DNA from 2 places in the Staphylococcus casei genome. Region 2 is predicted to be linked to the other one. Evidence: predicted binding sites of a transcription regulator. Region 2 holds the regulator's gene; the other holds the start of a gene.
The links. Region 2 encodes LexA, which represses DNA repair genes until DNA is damaged. Its sites were predicted from a motif close to CGAACATATGTTCG; they were not measured.
Positions count from the first base shown of each region.

Region 1: uvrB (excinuclease ABC subunit UvrB) is a predicted target of LexA. The motif match lies at 7,431-7,444, and genes of this name have one in related genera.

Region 1 covers NZ_CP125718.1:2,150,471-2,159,771, forward strand. Annotated here, with positions in the region: gene QMO72_RS10495 (acyltransferase) at 1-403, opposite strand, end outside; gene lgt (prolipoprotein diacylglyceryl transferase) at 414-1,250, opposite strand; gene hprK (HPr(Ser) kinase/phosphatase) at 1,254-2,189, opposite strand; gene uvrA (excinuclease ABC subunit UvrA) at 2,465-5,302, opposite strand; gene uvrB (excinuclease ABC subunit UvrB) at 5,308-7,290, opposite strand; gene QMO72_RS10520 (CsbA family protein) at 7,603-7,833, opposite strand; gene QMO72_RS10525 (YfbR-like 5'-deoxynucleotidase) at 7,839-8,480, opposite strand; gene QMO72_RS10530 (CHAP domain-containing protein) at 8,776-9,301, opposite strand, start outside.
Region 2 covers NZ_CP125718.1:1,628,816-1,638,116, reverse strand. Annotated here, with positions in the region: gene guaC (GMP reductase) at 1-199, shown strand, start outside; gene QMO72_RS07960 (CAP domain-containing protein) at 295-1,233, shown strand; gene lexA (transcriptional repressor LexA) at 1,434-2,057, opposite strand; gene sosA (DNA damage-induced cell division inhibitor SosA) at 2,200-2,436, shown strand; gene QMO72_RS07945 (DUF896 domain-containing protein) at 2,567-2,815, shown strand; gene tkt (transketolase) at 2,892-4,880, shown strand; gene QMO72_RS07935 (YneF family protein) at 5,085-5,324, shown strand; gene QMO72_RS07930 (hypothetical protein) at 5,694-5,882, shown strand; gene QMO72_RS07925 (CcdC family protein) at 6,194-6,661, shown strand; gene sbcD (exonuclease subunit SbcD) at 6,770-7,900, shown strand; gene sbcC (exonuclease subunit SbcC) at 7,901-9,301, shown strand, end outside.

The DNA of each region.
Region 1 (9,301 bases), 520 kb from region 2:
CACCCACTTTAACGTAATTTCCAATGCTCACTCCTGGTAAGATAGTCACATTAGCGCCAATTAAAGTATGATTTCCAATATTTACTTGGCCAGTTCTAAATTCATCGACTAGAAACTCATGCGTTAATATGGTCGTATTATAACCAATTACACAGTTTTCTCCTATCGAAATGTATTCTGGATAGAGTAAATCTGGCACAACTTTATAAGCGAATGCAGTATGTGCCCCTATATTCATTTTTAAAACGTTACGATATAGCCAATGCTTGATTTTTACTTGAGGTAAATACCTACAAATTTCAATAATAATAGTCTGTTTAACTATTTTAAATATCTTAACGTAACGATACATGTACCAAAGTGGGTTCTTATCTTGTGTTTTTTTAGTGTTTAATTTGCGCATTTTCGCCTTATCACTTCACTTTTTGATTCGGCCAAGTTAAAGGCCCGACATCTTTGTAACGTGGTGCTTTATATTTTAATCTTCTAATAATCATTATGGCAATACCTACAATAATTAAAATAATAGACATGAGTTGTGCAACGCGAATATGACTCGTCAACATTAAACTATCCGTACGCAAACCTTCTACGAAAAATCTGCCAATCGAATACCAAATTAAATACAAACAAAGTGTATCTCCAACTTTTAAGTGCTTTCTTATGATTAATAGTATGACAAATCCAGCAAGATCCCATACAGATTCATATAAAAATGTAGGTTGATAATATTTGCCATTAACATACATATTATTAATAATAAAATCTGGAATATGTATGTGTTCTAAGAAAGATTTTGACACAGGACCTCCATGAGCCTCGTGGTTCATAAAGTTGCCCCATCTACCAATCCCTTGACCTAATAACATACTAGGTGCAATAACATCACCGATTTGAAATGGATTGAGATTTTTCTTCTTACATACAAATATCCCCGTAATAAATCCACCAATCAAGCCACCATGTATTGCAATACCGCCATGCCAAATCATAGGTATTTCAATTGGATTTTGGGCATAATACGGCCATTGAAAGATCACAAAGTAGAGTCTTGCAACAATAAAGCCAAATATAGCACTCCAAAAAATGATATCGACCAATGTATCTTTATCATGGCCGATACGTTTTACGCTCGCTTGGGCAATAAAATAGCCTAAAAGTATACCTGTGGCAATAATAATCCCGTACCAACGTACTGAAATGGGACCCAATTGTATAGCAATTGGATCGATGTAATTTAACGTCATCATTTGTTAGTTCTCCTCATTGTTATTGCCATTACGCATTATTTCAGCATTTAGACGATCATTGAATTCTTCAGCAGTATTGATGCCCATAATATTCAGACGATAGTTCATTGCTGCAACTTCTATAATGACTGCAACGTTACGACCTGGTCGAACTGGAATTGTTTTTTTCGTAATTTCGTTATCTAATATTTTTAATTTTTCTTCGTTTAAACCTACACGGTCATATAACTTTTCTTTATGCCAATTTTCTAAATGTATATTTAGACGTAAGCGTTTTTCCGTTAATATAGACCCTGCACCGAATAACGTCATAACATTTATAATGCCTAGACCTCTTATTTCTAATAGATGTTCGATAAGTTTTGGTGCTTTACCAATTAATTCATCTTTACTAATTTCTCTAATTTCGACATTGTCATCAGCTACAAGCCTATGACCACGTTTCACTAACTCAAGCGCTGTCTCACTTTTACCTATACCGGAATCACCAGTAATCAATACACCCACACCATATACATCGACAAGCACACCATGTAGCGATGTTGTTCTAGCTAGCTCATGCTCTAAAAATGTCGTTAGACGTCCCATGAGTTGCGTAGTAGCAATTTTAGAAGTAATTAATGGGGTTTCAAGCTCTTTAGCCGCCTCTATAAGTTCTTCGGGTGGCTCTAAATCTCTCGTCACAATAATAGCTGGTGTTTCAGGTCTACATAATTTTCTCATACGTCCTTTACGCTCTTCATCTGGTAATAAATTATAGAAAGATAATTCTGTTGTACCTAGCAATTGAATGCGATCTGAAGCATAGTGAGAAAAATAACCTGCCATTTCTAATCCGGGTCTTGAAATATCTGTATTTTTAATTTGTTTGTTTAAACCTGTTTCTCCAGCAATTAAATCAAGTTCAAACCGTTCTACTAAGCTTTTTGTAGTTAACATAGGTTCACCTCTATCAATATTTCTCCTACATGTGCGATATATTATTATCATATCAAAAAGACAGGATAATCCATATTAAAAAGTGTAGCAGAGCAATAATTTAATCCTTAATATAAATATCATACCGTATATTAATATTCTACGATACACGTTATACACGATTGGAAAACACTTCTTTTTCTAACTAAGCTTTATTATAACAATAAAATACGTTATTTCACTTAGTTTCAACAAACAGAGGGTGCTCAAATGAGCACCCTCTGTTGTTTATAGTATTATCGTTTTACCGTATCTCTTTCTAAGACAGTTTTTAAATATTGACCGGTGTAACTTTCTTTTACTTCAGCAATATCTTCTGGCGTGCCTGTAGCTACAACGGTACCGCCACCGTCTCCACCTTCTGGTCCTAGATCAACAATATAATCTGCCATCTTGATAACATCTAAGTTATGCTCGATGATGACCACAGTTTCTCCATTTTCCACAAGTTTATTAAGTACTTTTAGCAAGCGGCTAATATCATCAACATGGAGCCCCGTCGTTGGCTCATCTAAAATATAAATGGAACGCCCAGTAGAACGTTTGTGTAATTCAGAAGCAAGTTTCACACGTTGCGCCTCACCACCAGATAAAGTTGTTGCAGGTTGACCTAAAGTTACATAGCCTAATCCAACATCCACAAGTGTTTGTAATTTACGATGAATCTTCGGTACTTTTTCAAAGAAGAAGGTTGCTTCTTCAGCAGTCATTGCTAATATATCAGAAATGTTCTTTCCTTTATAAGTGACTTCAAGTGTCTCACGATTATATCTTGAACCACCACAAACTTCACAAGGTACATATACATCAGGTAAGAAATGCATTTCAATTTTAATAATGCCGTCACCTTTACACGCTTCACATCGGCCGCCTTTAACATTAAAACTGAAACGGCCTTTCGAATAGCCTCTCACCTTAGCTTCATTAGTTTGAGCAAAAATATCTCTGATGTTATCAAAGACACCTGTATACGTCGCTGGGTTCGATCTTGGCGTACGTCCGATTGGTGACTGATCAATATCTATAATACGCTCCAATTGATCAATACCTTGTATCTCATCATAGTCTCCGGGTTTAACTTTAGATTTATTAATCTCTTTTGCCAATGATTTATATAACACTTCATTTACCAGCGTACTCTTACCAGATCCTGAAACACCTGTGACAACAGTCATTGTGGATAACGGGAAATCAACGTCTATTGCTTTTAGATTATTACTGCGTGCGCCTTTAACACTTATCTTTCTATCCGTAATTTCACGACGTACTTCAGGCACTTCTATACGTTTTTTACCACTTAAATATTGACCTGTTAAGGATTTTTTACTATTCATTACCTGCTTTGGCGTGCCACTAGCAACAATTTCTCCGCCATGCTCTCCTGCGCCTGGCCCGACATCTACTAAGTAATCTGCCGCACGCATAGTATCATCATCATGTTCAACAACTATAAGTGTATTTCCAAGATCACGCATTTCTTTCAAAGTATCGATAAGTCGGTCATTATCACGTTGATGTAACCCAATAGATGGTTCATCTAAGACATAGAGTACACCTGAAAGTCTTGATCCAATTTGAGTAGCCAAACGAATACGTTGCGCTTCTCCACCAGATAAAGAACCTGACGCACGATTGAGCGTTAAGTATTCTAATCCAACATTATATAAAAATTCAAGACGTGAAATGATTTCTTTTAATATTTGATCGGCAATTTTTTGATCTTGGTTTGACAATTCAATATGTTGATAGTGATATAACGCTGTTTTGATTGAATTTTCAACAATTTCACCTATATTTTTTCCAGCGACATAAACAGATAATGCCTCAGGACTCAAACGTTTACCGTGACATGTCTCACAAGGTAATTCCGTCATGTACTTGCTCATCATTTCTCTCACGAGTTCTGAGGGAGATTCATGGTAACGTCGATTAATGTTGTTGATAACGCCTTCAAACTCCATAGTACGTTTACGTGTTGTACCGTTTCGCTGTTTAAAGACAAATTCAATTTCTTTGCCGTTTGAACCATTAAGGATAATGTCTTTTTGTCTATCTGTTAATGTTTTAAATGGTTTATCCATGTTAATTTTGTATACTTCACATACACGATTTAACAGTGTTGGATAAAAATCAGAACTCGTTGGTTCCCATGCTACAATAGCACCTTCGTTTAATGTTTTGTCTTTATCAGGTACAATTAAATCTAAGTCTACTTTTAATTTTTGTCCTAAACCATCACAAGTTGGACATGCTCCAAATGGACTGTTAAAACTGAACATACGTGGCTCTAATTCTCCAATTGAAAATCCACATATTGGACATGCATGATTCTCAGAGAACTTTAATTCATCGCCATCAATGATATCTACAATTAAACTGCCTTCTGAAAGATTCAAACCAGTCTCTATAGAATCAGCAAGACGCGCTTCTATACCTGCTTTGACTACAAGTCTATCAATAACAACTTCAATTGTATGATTTTTATTCTTATCTAATTCAGGCACTTCATTTACATCTGTAATCTCACCATCGACACGTACGCGTACATAACCTTTTTTGCTAATATCATCTATAAGTTTTTCTTGTGATCCTTTTCTATGTGAAACCACCGGCGCTAATAGTTGAATCTTAGAACGTTCTTCAAGCTGCATGACGCGATCTACCATTTGCTGAACGGTTTGGGATTCTATTTCTATACCATGATTGGGACAGAATGGCTTTCCAACACGAGCATAAAGCAAACGAATATAGTCATATATTTCAGTAACTGTCGCTACGGTTGATCTTGGATTCTTACTCGTCGTCTTTTGATCAATAGATATTGCTGGAGATAAACCTTCTATAGTATCCACATCAGGTTTATCCATTTGTCCTAAAAACTGTCGTGCATAAGCACTCAAAGATTCTACGTATCTGCGTTGCCCCTCTGCATATATCGTATCGAAGGCAAGTGAGGATTTACCCGACCCCGATAGACCTGTCATAACAATGAGTTTATCTTTTGGTATTTCTATATCTACATCTTTTAAATTGTGGGCACGTGCCCCTTTTACTACAATGGATGGTTGTTTCATATTTGTCACCCTTCTGCTTTTAATTCAAATAACATATCTCTAAGTTCTGTAGCTTTTTCAAAATCTAAGTCTTTAGCTGCTTGCTTCATTTCTTTTTCTATATTGGCAATTGTTTTTTGTCGTTCTTTTTTCGTCATTTTCTTAGGTACTTCAGTTTGTTGTTGTTCGTTCGTTTCATCATTATCAACTGTAGCACTAATGACATCGTGTATTTTTTTATTGATTGTAGTTGGCGTAATGTTATGTTTTTCATTATATGCTTGTTGAATCGAACGGCGTCGTTCTGTTTCGTCCATAGCGAAGCGCATAGAGTCAGTAACCTTATCTCCATACATAATAACTTCTCCACCACTATTACGTGCTGCGCGTCCTATAGTTTGCACGAGTGACCGTTCTGAACGTAAGAAACCTTCTTTATCTGCGTCGAGAATAACTACAAGCGAAACTTCAGGAATATCAATACCTTCTCGCAATAAATTAATCCCTACGATGACATCGTATGTACCCATACGCAAATCCCGAATGATTTCAATACGTTCTAACGTTTTAATTTCAGAGTGTAAGTAGTTTACTTTAATTCCTGCTTCTTTTAAATACGTCGTTAAATCTTCACTCATTTTTTTAGTCAACGTGGTAACTAACACACGTTCATTACGTTCTATGCGTTCATAAATTTCACTGATTAAATCATCAATTTGATTTTCAGTTGGACGTAAATCAATCTTAGGATCTAATAATCCAGTTGGGCGAATAATTTGTTGAACCATTTCATCTGTATGTTCTAACTCATACGGTCCTGGTGTTGCAGATACATAAACAAGTTGATTGGTTTTATCTTCAAACTCAGAAAATTGCAAGGGTCTGTTGTCCAAAGCACTTGGTAGACGGAACCCATGATCGACAAGCACCTGTTTACGTGCACGGTCACCATTATACATACCCCTTATTTGTGGTAATGTCACATGTGATTCATCAATCATCACTAGCCAATCATCTCCAAAATAATCTAAGAGTGTATACGGTGTAGAACCCATAGGTCTTAATGTTAAATGTACTGAATAATTTTCAATACCAGAACAAAAACCCATCTCTCTCATCATTTCCAAGTCATAATTCGTACGTTGTTCTAAACGTTGTGCTTCTAGTAATTTATTCTCCGAGCGTAATTCAGTTAATCGCTCTTCTAATTCAGTTTCAATTCTTTGAATGGCAGATTTCATTTTTTCTTCACGTGTTACGAAATGGGATGCTGGGAAGATAGCGAAGTGGTCACGTTCTCTTAATACTTCTCCAGTTAGATAATTGACTTCTCGTATGCGATCAATTTCATCACCAAAAAACTCTACCCTAATACACATTTCTTCACGAGAGGCTGGGAAGATTTCTACTACATCTCCTCTAACGCGGAACGTCCCACGTCTAAAATCAATATCGTTTCTTGTGTATTGAACATCAACAAGTTTTCTTAAAAGCTCACTTCTATCCATTTCCATACCCACTCGAACACTAACAACTAAATCGCGATATTCTTCCGGATTACCTAAACCATAGATGCAACTAACACTTGCGATGATAATGACATCATCCCGTTCAAAAAGTGCGCTTGTAGCTGAGTGGCGTAATTGATCAATTTCATCATTAATTGAAGCATCTTTTTCTATAAATGTATCTGTAGATGGTACATACGCTTCTGGTTGATAATAATCATAATAACTGACAAAGTATTCTACTCTATTTTCCGGAAAAAACTCTTTAAATTCACTATATAATTGTCCTGCTAATGTTTTATTATGTGCGATAATCAACGTAGGTTTGCCTACCTGTTGAATGACATTACTCATTGTAAATGTTTTACCTGTACCCGTAGCCCCAAGTAATGTTTGGTGTCTCTTGCCTTCATTTACACCCTTAACAATTTCTTTTATCGCTCCTGGTTGATCACCTTGTGGTTCAAAGTCAGATTGTAGTTTAAATGGATAGTGCTCCATAGTGACACACGCCTCCTATATATTTTCTAGTTATTATGAACATACTTTATATGCCTATTCCCTATGTGAAAAATTGTATGTTTAATATCTGCATATGCTTAATCTTGTTATATATTTTAACAGATTTTAAGTTATAAAAGCAAACATTTGTTCGCATTCATAGCATAGCTTACTATAAAGAAAAAACAAACATAGTGACGTTACCATGTTTGCCTTAATTGCTTATGTCAATTTTATTTTTTTATTATTTAAGCTATATTATTATAATATTTTCACTTCACTATAGCAATTGAGTTGCTCAATATATATTGTTCAGTCATCTTCTTTTTTATGTAATTTTAATTGGTCAATGATAATGTAACCAGCTAATAATGAGACAACATCGATAAAAATGATCCATTCGTTATGAAAAAATCCTTTTTCAATTGAGGCGCCAACAATGACAAATGCCAAAATTGACCCTACCCATTTGCTTCTAGTTAATACGCTGAATAATACAACGAGAATGCATGGAAAAAATGCTGCGAGCATAAACCAAATCATTCACTTCACCCATTTCTATTGTTTAGAATGGCCATCGTCGTTTCTCGTAATTCTTTTCTTGGTATAAATTTCTCTGTTAACATTTCTGGAATAATATTGTCGATAAAATCTTGTACTGAACTAAGATGATCAAATTGCATGATTGTCTCTAAAGACATTTCATATATTTCAAAAAATAACGGTTCTGGATTACGTTTTTGTATTTCTCCAAATGTTTCATATAATAAATCTATTTTATCAGCGACCGATAGTATCTGGCCTTCTAGTGAATCGTCTTTGCCTTCTTGAAGCCTTTTACGATAAATATCTTGATAAGGTTCTGGAATTTCTTCATTTATAAAGTGATCTACCATTTCTTCTTCAACTTGCGAGAATAATTTTTTTAATTCACCACTTGCATACTTCACTGGCGTTTTAATATCTCCAGTAAAAATTTCTGCAAAATCATGGTTCAAAGCTTTTTCATACAAACTCTTCCAATCAACTTCATTGCCATGGTATTCCTCTACTGTTCCCAAATATTGTGCGATTTTGGCAACTTTAAATGAATGCGCAGCGACATTATGTTCAAAGTATTTAAATTGTCCCGGTAATCTAATTAATTTTTCTAAATCAGATAAGCGTTTAAAATATTGATGTACTCCCATGACATCGCCTCCTAGTTTATTTAATGATTGATTATACTTGTTTTTATAATATCATTCAACAATCAAAATGTCTTATCAATATAACTGAAGATAGATAATTATTTTTATGATAGAGATAACTTAATGTGTCGATTACTTTTGTTTCCTAATAATACAACAACCACTCCTATATGTTATTGGAGTGGTTGTTGTATTATTGAATGTCTATTGATGTATAAATACACATCATGGCAAGACTTGTAGCGCCTCGTATTGCCACGTTACTGTAATCATTACAATTGATTATAATCAATCATTAGTGAATGTAATTATATTGATACGTATTATGAATTGTTCTATATGACTTTTGTCCTAGGCCTTGCCAATTCATTTCTGATACTAAAATAGAGCCGTCTGCATTTTTACGTTCTACAACACCTACATGGCCGTATTGACCTGCATTACTTTGAATAATGGCCCCTACTTCCGGTGTATGGTTTACACGATAGCCATTTTGACTTGCGGCAGCTGCCCAATTATTTGCGTTGCCCCATAAATTCCCAACTGATTTACCTAGTTGTTGACGACGATCGAACGCATAGAACGTACATTGTCCACGATCATAATAATTACGTCCATTTGAAGCCACTGATACTTCGTTATTATTTGGCTTTGCTGTTAAATAATCTGCGTGTGAAGTTACGCTTTGTTTCGTTACTTTTAAATCTGGGGTATGCGTCCATTCATTTTGTGCTACCGGTATTGCGCGGTTTGAAGTCACAGATGTATTTGAATTAAGCGATAAATTATCCACACGGCTACTACCACTTGTATCTTGAGTA
Region 2 (9,301 bases):
CCAAAAAGGTGAACATAAAAATGTTGAAGGTAAAAAAATGTTTGTTGAACACAAAGGTTCATTATCTGATACTTTAGTGGAAATGCAGCAAGATTTACAAAGTTCTATTTCATATGCAGGTGGCAAAGATTTAAATTCCTTGAGAAAAGTGGATTATGTAGTCGTGAAAAACTCTATTTTTAATGGAGATAGAGACTAATTTAATAGTAGGTGTGACACATTAGAAAATTTTTATTATATATCGTTGTTATTCTAGTAATCGTGTTGGTAGTTCCTGTAAAAGAGACAGCCCCAATGGAAGCATTACAACAACAAGTTAAAACTAAAGTGAATAGTTGGACTTCGGACAATTCTACCTCTGACCAGGCACTGAAAGTTCCTAGCAAACAAGAGTTTGCAATCAATAATATTCAAATGAATATGACCAAGCAAACGGTGGAGCAGAAGTTGGGTGATGCCCAACGTGTTACATCTAATGAGTATGGTACAAATTGGCATACTTATTATTCAGGCGATTATAAAGCATTTGTAATGGTCAGTTATATTGATAATAAAGTGCATGCATTGTATAGTAATCAAAATGTCATTTCATCACAATCTAAAATTAAATACGGCACACCTAAAGAAACAGTCAGGGATAGACTAGGTAAACCTATTACTGAAAAGCAAAAAGGACATGTTAGATTCGATGTAAAAGATGATGAATATGATAATTTTCATGATGATCAAATTTATACAACAGCTTTTTATGATAAGCATGAGAACAATAACTTAACTGCTCTTTTACAAGTTAGCGATAATATGGAGAGCCGTTTACAACAACAATATGGTGCGCCTTCAGAAGGATTAGCTCAAAGCTTTGAACTGCAAAACTTTGATTTGGTCAATGCTGAAAGGATTCAACATGACTTAGCCACATTAAATTATTCATCGAGTATTTCTGATACTGCTAGAGCGCATAGTGAAGATATGGCTGAAAATAACTATTTTGATCATAATAATTTATCCGGGGATTCACCGTTTGATAGGTTAGAAGCGGACGGCCATGATTTTAATGCCGCTGGAGAAAATTTAGCTTACGGTCAAACAAGTAGTATATATGCACATCAAGGTTTAATGAATTCATTAGGTCATAGAAAAAATATACTCAAACAATCTTTTAAAACGCTCGGCGTAGGTGTTGATTTTAATGAAGAAAGACAACCATATTGGACTGAAAATTACACAGGATAATGTTTGATTGTGTTGTAAAAGGGTATCTTTAATTTGTGAGGATGAATAAGTTATGACAACAAATAAAAAAGATAAAACAGAAGATATACTTGAAAAAGTAAAAGAAGTTTTAGAGAAGAAAGACGAAAAATAAGAGGTTGAGCGCATGCGCTCAACCTCTTATTTTTGTGAGAGTACCATTAGAACTGTATGATATGACTTTACATTTCTCGGAATAAACCTACGACTTTACCTAGTACAGTAACATGATCTAAATAGATAGGGTCCATAGTGCTATTTTCAGGTTGTAAACGATAATGTGCTTTTTCTTTATAGAATCGTTTTACTGTAGCTTCATTATCTTCAGTCATAGCTACAATAATATCGCCATTTTCAGCGATTGTCTGACTTCTAACTATGACCTTATCACCGTCTAATATACCTGCTTCGATCATACTATCGCCAACAACATTAAGGATGAAAATATCACTGTTATGTGTTGAAGTAAAGTGTTCGGGTAAAGGGAAATATTCTTCGACATTTTCTACAGCTGTAATTGGAACGCCAGCTGTAACTTTACCGATTACAGGAACATGGATAGTTTCTTCCATATTAACTGCTTCACCTACTTGTTCGGTTACAATCTCAATAGCGCGTGGTTTAGTAGGGTCTCTTCTTATATAACCTTTTTCTTCTAATCTTGATAAATGGCCATGTACAGTTGAGCTTGACGCCAAACCGACAGCCTCACCAATTTCACGGACACTTGGTGGGTAGCCTTTTAATTGAACTGTTTGCTTTATATATTCAAAAATTTCATTTTGTCGCTTAGTTAATTCTCTCATAATAGGCACTCCCTAGATTGATTTGTATTTATTATAGCACGCACATATACATTTTACAAACGTTTGTTCGTTTTGGTGTTGACTTAGAACAAGTGTTCTGTTAAATTGGTAATACAAACAAACGTTCTAGGAGTGTTATTAAATGTTGAAAATGTATAAATCAGAAGTGAAACCATATATAACGGTACTTGTTGTTACTATGATATTATGTGCTTTATTTATTATAAGTGCTGACAACAATGCTAAATCAGAACAAACGTACGAAATGACGGACCATCAAATTACACAAGATACAGCGAAACACGAACGAAATCAACCAACTTCAGAAGGAAAAAGCGAACACATAGAACAAGCATTAATTGCAGCAGCGCATCAATAAAGTCGTTAAAGTTATTTACAGAGATAAGATAATTTTGAATTAGCAAATGGGAGGAAAGTGAGCGAAACTATTTAGTTTCGTTCACTTTTTTGTTATATTTTTCTATATTAATGAAATACGGAGGTTTCTTATGGCAAAGATGGATGGCGTTGATATAGAACGTATTAATGAACTCGCTAAAAAGAAAAAGGAAGTTGGCTTAACTGAGAATGAAGCTAAAGAACAATCTAAATTACGCAAAACATATTTAGATTCGTTTAGAAAAAAATTTAAACAGCAAATTGAAAGTACAAGAGTGATTGATCCAGAAGGTAATGATGTAACACCAGATAAAGTAAAAAAAATATTAGATTCTAAAGATGAGGAAGAAAAAAATTAACTCATTTTTTTGTTAAATAGATGAAAAATCATGTATAATGATTATGAAACTAGCTAGAAGAAAGGAAGTCATTTAGATGAATAAAGAAAAAGATCAATTAGCGGTAGATACGATAAGAGCTTTAAGTATTGACGCTGTTGAACAAGCAAACTCAGGTCACCCTGGCCTACCTATGGGTGCAGCTCCTATGGCATACACTTTATGGACTCGTCATTTAAATTTTAACCCCCAATCAAAAGATTTCTTTGATAGAGATCGTTTTGTATTATCTGCGGGTCATGGATCAGCGTTATTGTATAGCCTTTTACATGTTTCAGGTAGTTTAGAATTAGAAGAACTTAAACAATTTAGACAATGGGATTCAAAAACGCCTGGACATCCTGAGTTTAAACACACTGATGGTGTTGAAGTAACTACTGGTCCTCTTGGACAAGGGTTTGCTATGTCAGTTGGTATGGCAATGGCTGAAAAACATCTAGCAGGTAAATTTAATAAAGATGATGCACAAGTAGTGGATCATTACACATATGTACTTGCATCAGATGGTGATTTAATGGAAGGTATTTCCCATGAAGCAGCATCTTTAGCAGGTCATAGCCAATTAGATAAACTTATTGTTTTATATGATTCAAATGACATTTCTTTAGATGGTGATTTAAACAAAGCATTTTCTGAAGATATTAAAGGTCGTTTCGAAGCTTATGGTTGGAAACATATTTTTGTCAAAGAAGGCAATGATATCGATGCAATCGATAAAGCAATTGAAGAAGCTAAGACACAAGATGTGCCAACAATTATCGAAATTAAAACAATTATTGGTTACGGTGCGCCTAACAAGCAAGATTCAAGTGGTGCACACGGTGCGCCATTAGGTGAAGACGAAAGAAAATTAACTTTCGAAAACTATGGTTTAGACCCTGAAAAACGTTTTAATGTGCCTGAAGAAGTTTATGAAATTTTCCAACAAAGCATGCTAAAACGTGCAAATGAAAAAGAAGCATCATGGAACAAACTTGTTGAAGAATATAGCAATAAATATCCAGAATTAGCTGAAGAATTTAAATTAGCTATTAGTGGTAAATTACCAGACAACTACAAAGATGTACTTCCAGAATATGAAGCTGGACATAGTGGTGCAACACGTGCAGATTCTGGAGAAGTTATTCAATCATTAAGTAAATCTGTACCTTCATTCTTCGGTGGTTCAGCAGACTTAGCTGGTTCAAATAAATCAAATGTTAAAGATGCAACTGACTTTGATAAAGATACGCCAGAAGGTAAAAATATTTGGTTTGGTGTTCGTGAATTTGCTATGGGTGCTGCAGTAAATGGTATGGCTGCTCACGGTGGTTTACATCCATATGGTGCAACATTCTTCGTATTCAGTGACTACTTAAAACCAGCATTACGTTTATCAGCAATTATGGGCTTAAATTCAACGTTCATCTTTACGCATGATTCAATTGCTGTTGGTGAAGATGGTCCTACACATGAACCAGTAGAACAATTAGCTGGTTTACGTGCGATTCCAAACATGAATGTGATTCGTCCAGCAGATGGTAACGAAACGCGTGTAGCTTGGGAAGTAGCATTAGAATCAGAAAATACACCAACTTCATTAGTACTAACGCGTCAAAATCTTACAACTATGGATCTTCCAAAAGAAACAGTTGAAGAAGGCGTACGTAAAGGTGCTTATGTAGTGTTCGAATCAGATCAAGCGCCTGAATTCCTATTATTAGCTACTGGTTCAGAAGTTAACTTAGCTGTTGAAGCTGCTAAAGATTTAGAAGCTCAAGGTAAAGGTGTGCGCGTTGTTTCAATGCCTAACTGGAATGCATTTGATCAACAATCTGATGAGTATAAAGAATCAGTAATGCCATCATCAATTACCAAACGAGTTGCTATTGAAATGGCATCATCACTAGGTTGGCATAAATACGTTGGTACTGAAGGTAAAGTCATCGCTATCGATGGATTCGGTGCTAGTGCTCCTGGCGATTTAGTAGTTGAAAAATATGGTTTCACTAAAGAAAATGTATTGAATCAAATTCAAACATTCTAATAAATGTCTAATAGCATTTAATTATTGGTATGGGAGCGCTTGTTCTCATACCAATTTTTAATATCAAAGAAATATGTGACTATATTTACAAATTGAAATTGAAATTGATATAATACATAAGGTTAGAAGATATTCATGGAGTTACTCTTGAAATAGAGTACTAATTTTAGTAAAATTCATTAGGATAGGAAAGTGGGTGAAACAATGGCAACTTGGTTAGCAATAGTATTAATCGTGTTAGCACTTATTATTGGATTAGTCGGTGGATTTTTCCTAGCAAGAAAATATATGATGGATTATCTTAAAAAGAACCCACCAATTAATGAAGAGATGCTACGTATGATGATGATGCAAATGGGTCAAAAACCATCTCAAAAGAAAATAAATCAAATGATGACGATGATGAATAAAAATCAAGAGGAACAACTCAAAAAGTCTAAATAGACCGTCAATAAAGGGCCGGCAGCTACTTAAAAAAGTAACTGCCAGCCCTTATTTTTGTTTGTAGTAAGGTGGAATGATTTCAGTTTAAACTTATGTTATAAGCGTAGCCTAATAAAAATAATAGATAGCATTTATTGAAGAAAGATGATGCAATGTAGTGATATTGATTCGTAGATGTAGATGAGTTTAAAATACTTTTAACGAAGTAATTTATACCTTTATTTTATGTATAAATTCAAAAAAATTTTTCTCGAATAGTTATTGTTGTGGCGCGTTTCGTGGCAATTTATGTTTTTTAAATATTCAGAAAATTATTGAAAATATTTTCTGGTTTGATATAATATGCTTATACAAGGGAGGTATTACAAAGTGAGAGATGCTTTTGATATGGAAGACAAAGAGGTTTTAGATCGACTTGCAAATATACACATTAACTTTCCGACTGAAGAATCATTTAAAAAATATCATAACGCAATGCAGCTTCATGATATGAATTATCTTAGAATGACATTAAATAATGCATTTTCTGCTTGCGACAATACGTCACAAGCTATGTAAATAAAAACGTTAAAATAAGTCTCTTTGAGGCTTATTTTTTTCTGTGAAATTTATATTGCTTATTACATATTAGATAGAGACAATGTGTATGTTGAGTGATACACTTCATTATATTATACAGCTGTGCTTAAATTGATAAAACCCATGTATTTTATTATCTTCAAAATGTAAAAAATGCTAATATATACTATGTGATGTTTTTAATAATAGCTAAGTAATCAATGGCGTGTCAATTTCACGTCTTAGCTTTGTAGAGTGATGAACAATCCTAAATAAATATCATCTTGTAGAAACTTAAAGAAGGTGTCAGCATGTTATATTTGATCTTTTCTATAGTTTTCGCTTTTTTAATGGGAATTGCTGTTATTATCGTGCGCATGAAAGCACAACAATTTCCTGTTAATGAAAGGAAAATTATTTTGCCACCGTTTTTTATGGCAACTGGAGCTTTAATGTATGTCGTTCCATATTTTAGATTAACGGGATTTGAAATTTTAGAATGTATTATTTTAGGCGTATTATTTTCGACAATTTTAATATGGACATCTAGATTTGAAACTAAAGGTAATGAAGTATATATGAAACGATCTAAAGCTTTTCCTATAATACTTATCTCATTACTTTTAATTCGTACAGTAATTAAAATATTTATTAGTAATAAAATAGACCCAGGAGAAATTGCGGGAATGTTTTTCTTGCTTGCTTTTTGTATGATTATTCCTTGGCGTTTGGCGATGTTATATAAATATAAAAAAGTGAAGCGTAGTTTAATACAATAGTTTTGAGCCGTTTATCCTAGGTGATAAGCGGCATTTTTATTATAATAGAAATGATTAAGGGAATATAATAGTATATATACGAACAAAGGTTCTATGAGAGGTGTAAATATGAAAGTAATACATACAGCAGATTGGCATTTAGGAAAAATATTGAATGGCAAAACATTACTAGATGACCAAATATATATTTTAAAGTGCTTTATAGAAGAAATGAAAAATGAACAACCCGATGTAATTGTAGTTGCAGGAGATTTATATGATACAAGTTATCCAAGTAAAGGTGCAATACAATTGTTAGAAAGTACAATAAATACTTTGAATTTAGAAATGGGCATACCACTCATTATGATTAGTGGTAATCACGATAGTAAAGAACGATTAAACTATGGTTCTAAATGGTTTGAAAAATCTGGGATGCACATTCGTACAAAACTTGTAGATATTGATAAGCCAATATCATTTGGAGAAATAGATTTTTATACATTGCCCTTTGCAACCATCAATGAAATGCAGCATTTCTTTGATGATGATTCTTTAGAAACACATCAACAATGTGTAAATAAAGCTTTATCACATATAAGTAAAGCGATTGATAAAGACAAAGTCAATGTATTGGTTGGGCACTTAACGGTTCAAGGTGGACTTAGATCTGATTCAGAACGAGCATTGACAATTGGTACGGTGGAATCTGTAGAGGCAAGTTCATTTCAACAATTTGATAGGGTAATGCTTGGCCATTTACATCATCCATTTAGTATAGATTCAGATTTTATAAATTACAGTGGTTCATTATTGCAGTATTCTTTCTCGGAAAGCAATCAACCTAAAGGTTACAGGGTAATGGAAATGAAAGATAACAAGATTAAAGATAAATTTATACCTATACAACCACTTAGACAGTTAGAAGTTATTGAAGGCGATTATGAAGAGGCAATTCAGGAAAAATTAGATATTAAAAACAAAGAAAACTATTTACATTTCAAACTAAAACATATGTCACATGTGAGTGATCCGATGGTGCATTTAAAACAAATTTATCCTAATACACTCGCTTTAACAAATCAGACGTTTGATTTTAATACGCCTATTCATCGTAGCAATTATGAGATACAAAAATTAGACGATGAAACGATTATTAAGAATTTTTACCAAAGTATTACAGATGAATCTTTAACCTCTACACAAAGTCAAAAGGTAGATCGTGTGTTAAATGATTTGTTAGAAGGAGGTATGCAATAAATGCGACCATTAACTTTAAAATTAAACAATTTTGGACCTTTTTTAAATGAAACGATTGATTTTGATCATGTAAAGGATGACCAATTATTTTTAATAAGCGGAAAAACAGGTTCAGGTAAAACGATGATTTTTGATGCAATTGTCTATGCCTTATTTGGCGAAGCTTCTACTAAGGATCGTAAAGAAAGTGATTTGAGAAGTCATTTTGCTGATAGTAAATCTCCTATGGTTGTAGAATTTGAATTTAAGTTAAGAGATGATGTTTATAAAATTGTACGTCAAGGCGCATTTATTAAAGAAGGCAATAAAAATAAAACATTGGGTCAATTAACGGTATATCAATTTGATAATGATGGCTATGATTTAAAAGAGAGTAAAATAAATACAGGAAATCAATTTATTAAAAGCCAATTAGGCGTCAATGCAGAACAATTTCGACAATTATTTATACTACCGCAGGGTGAGTTTAAACGGTTTTTATTATCAAAAAGTTCTGAGAAACAAGAAATTTTAAGAACATTATTTAATAGTCAACGGTTCGAAGATATTCAAAGAAATTTAATGGATGATGTTAAAGAAGTGAGAGAAAAGATAGAAAAAAGATTTAGTATCTTAGAAAATAATTGGCAAGATATCGATGCATTTAATGATGAAGTATTAACTGAGTATAAATTAATCAATGCGAGACAAACGAATCGTGTTGTTGAGGTGTTGCCTAAATTTATTGAAAAAGCCAAAGATATACAGGAACAACTCAAACGAAGCAAGGACCGCCAACAAGACGAGGTTAAAAAATCCGAGAAAATATTAAATGATAATATAAATTTAGAACATGCATTGTCTAAATTAAAAGAGCAACAAGAAAAATATGATGCTTTAGTGTTAAAAGAAAATGATATACAAAGTAAATTAAAATTACTCAATGAAATTTATGAGGTCAGACCTTTAGCTAATTTATTAGATACTCAAGAAACATTAAAAATTAAAAAAAATAAAATCACTCAAGATATAAGTAATAAGGAGCAATTGATAAGGCGTTTAGTATCGAAAATACAAAATGATGAAGAGACGCTAATGATTCATAAAAAGTCATCTCAAACCTTAGAAAAAACAAGAGCATTTATAGAACGCTGTAAGCTATTTTATGATAATGCTAATAAATATAAAAAAGCATATCAAGAATATGATGCTTTAAAAGTTTCTTACAACGAGCTCAATGAAAATTTTATCTTACAACAACAGCAATTTGATACGATGAATGCACAGTTGAATTATAGAAACCCTGATTATGAAATAATAGAAATATTAAACAGTGAAATTTTTGAATTGAAGAATAAAGTGAAAGATTTAAAACGTAATGAATTGAAAAAAATAGAGTATCAATCATTACAAAATAGAAAA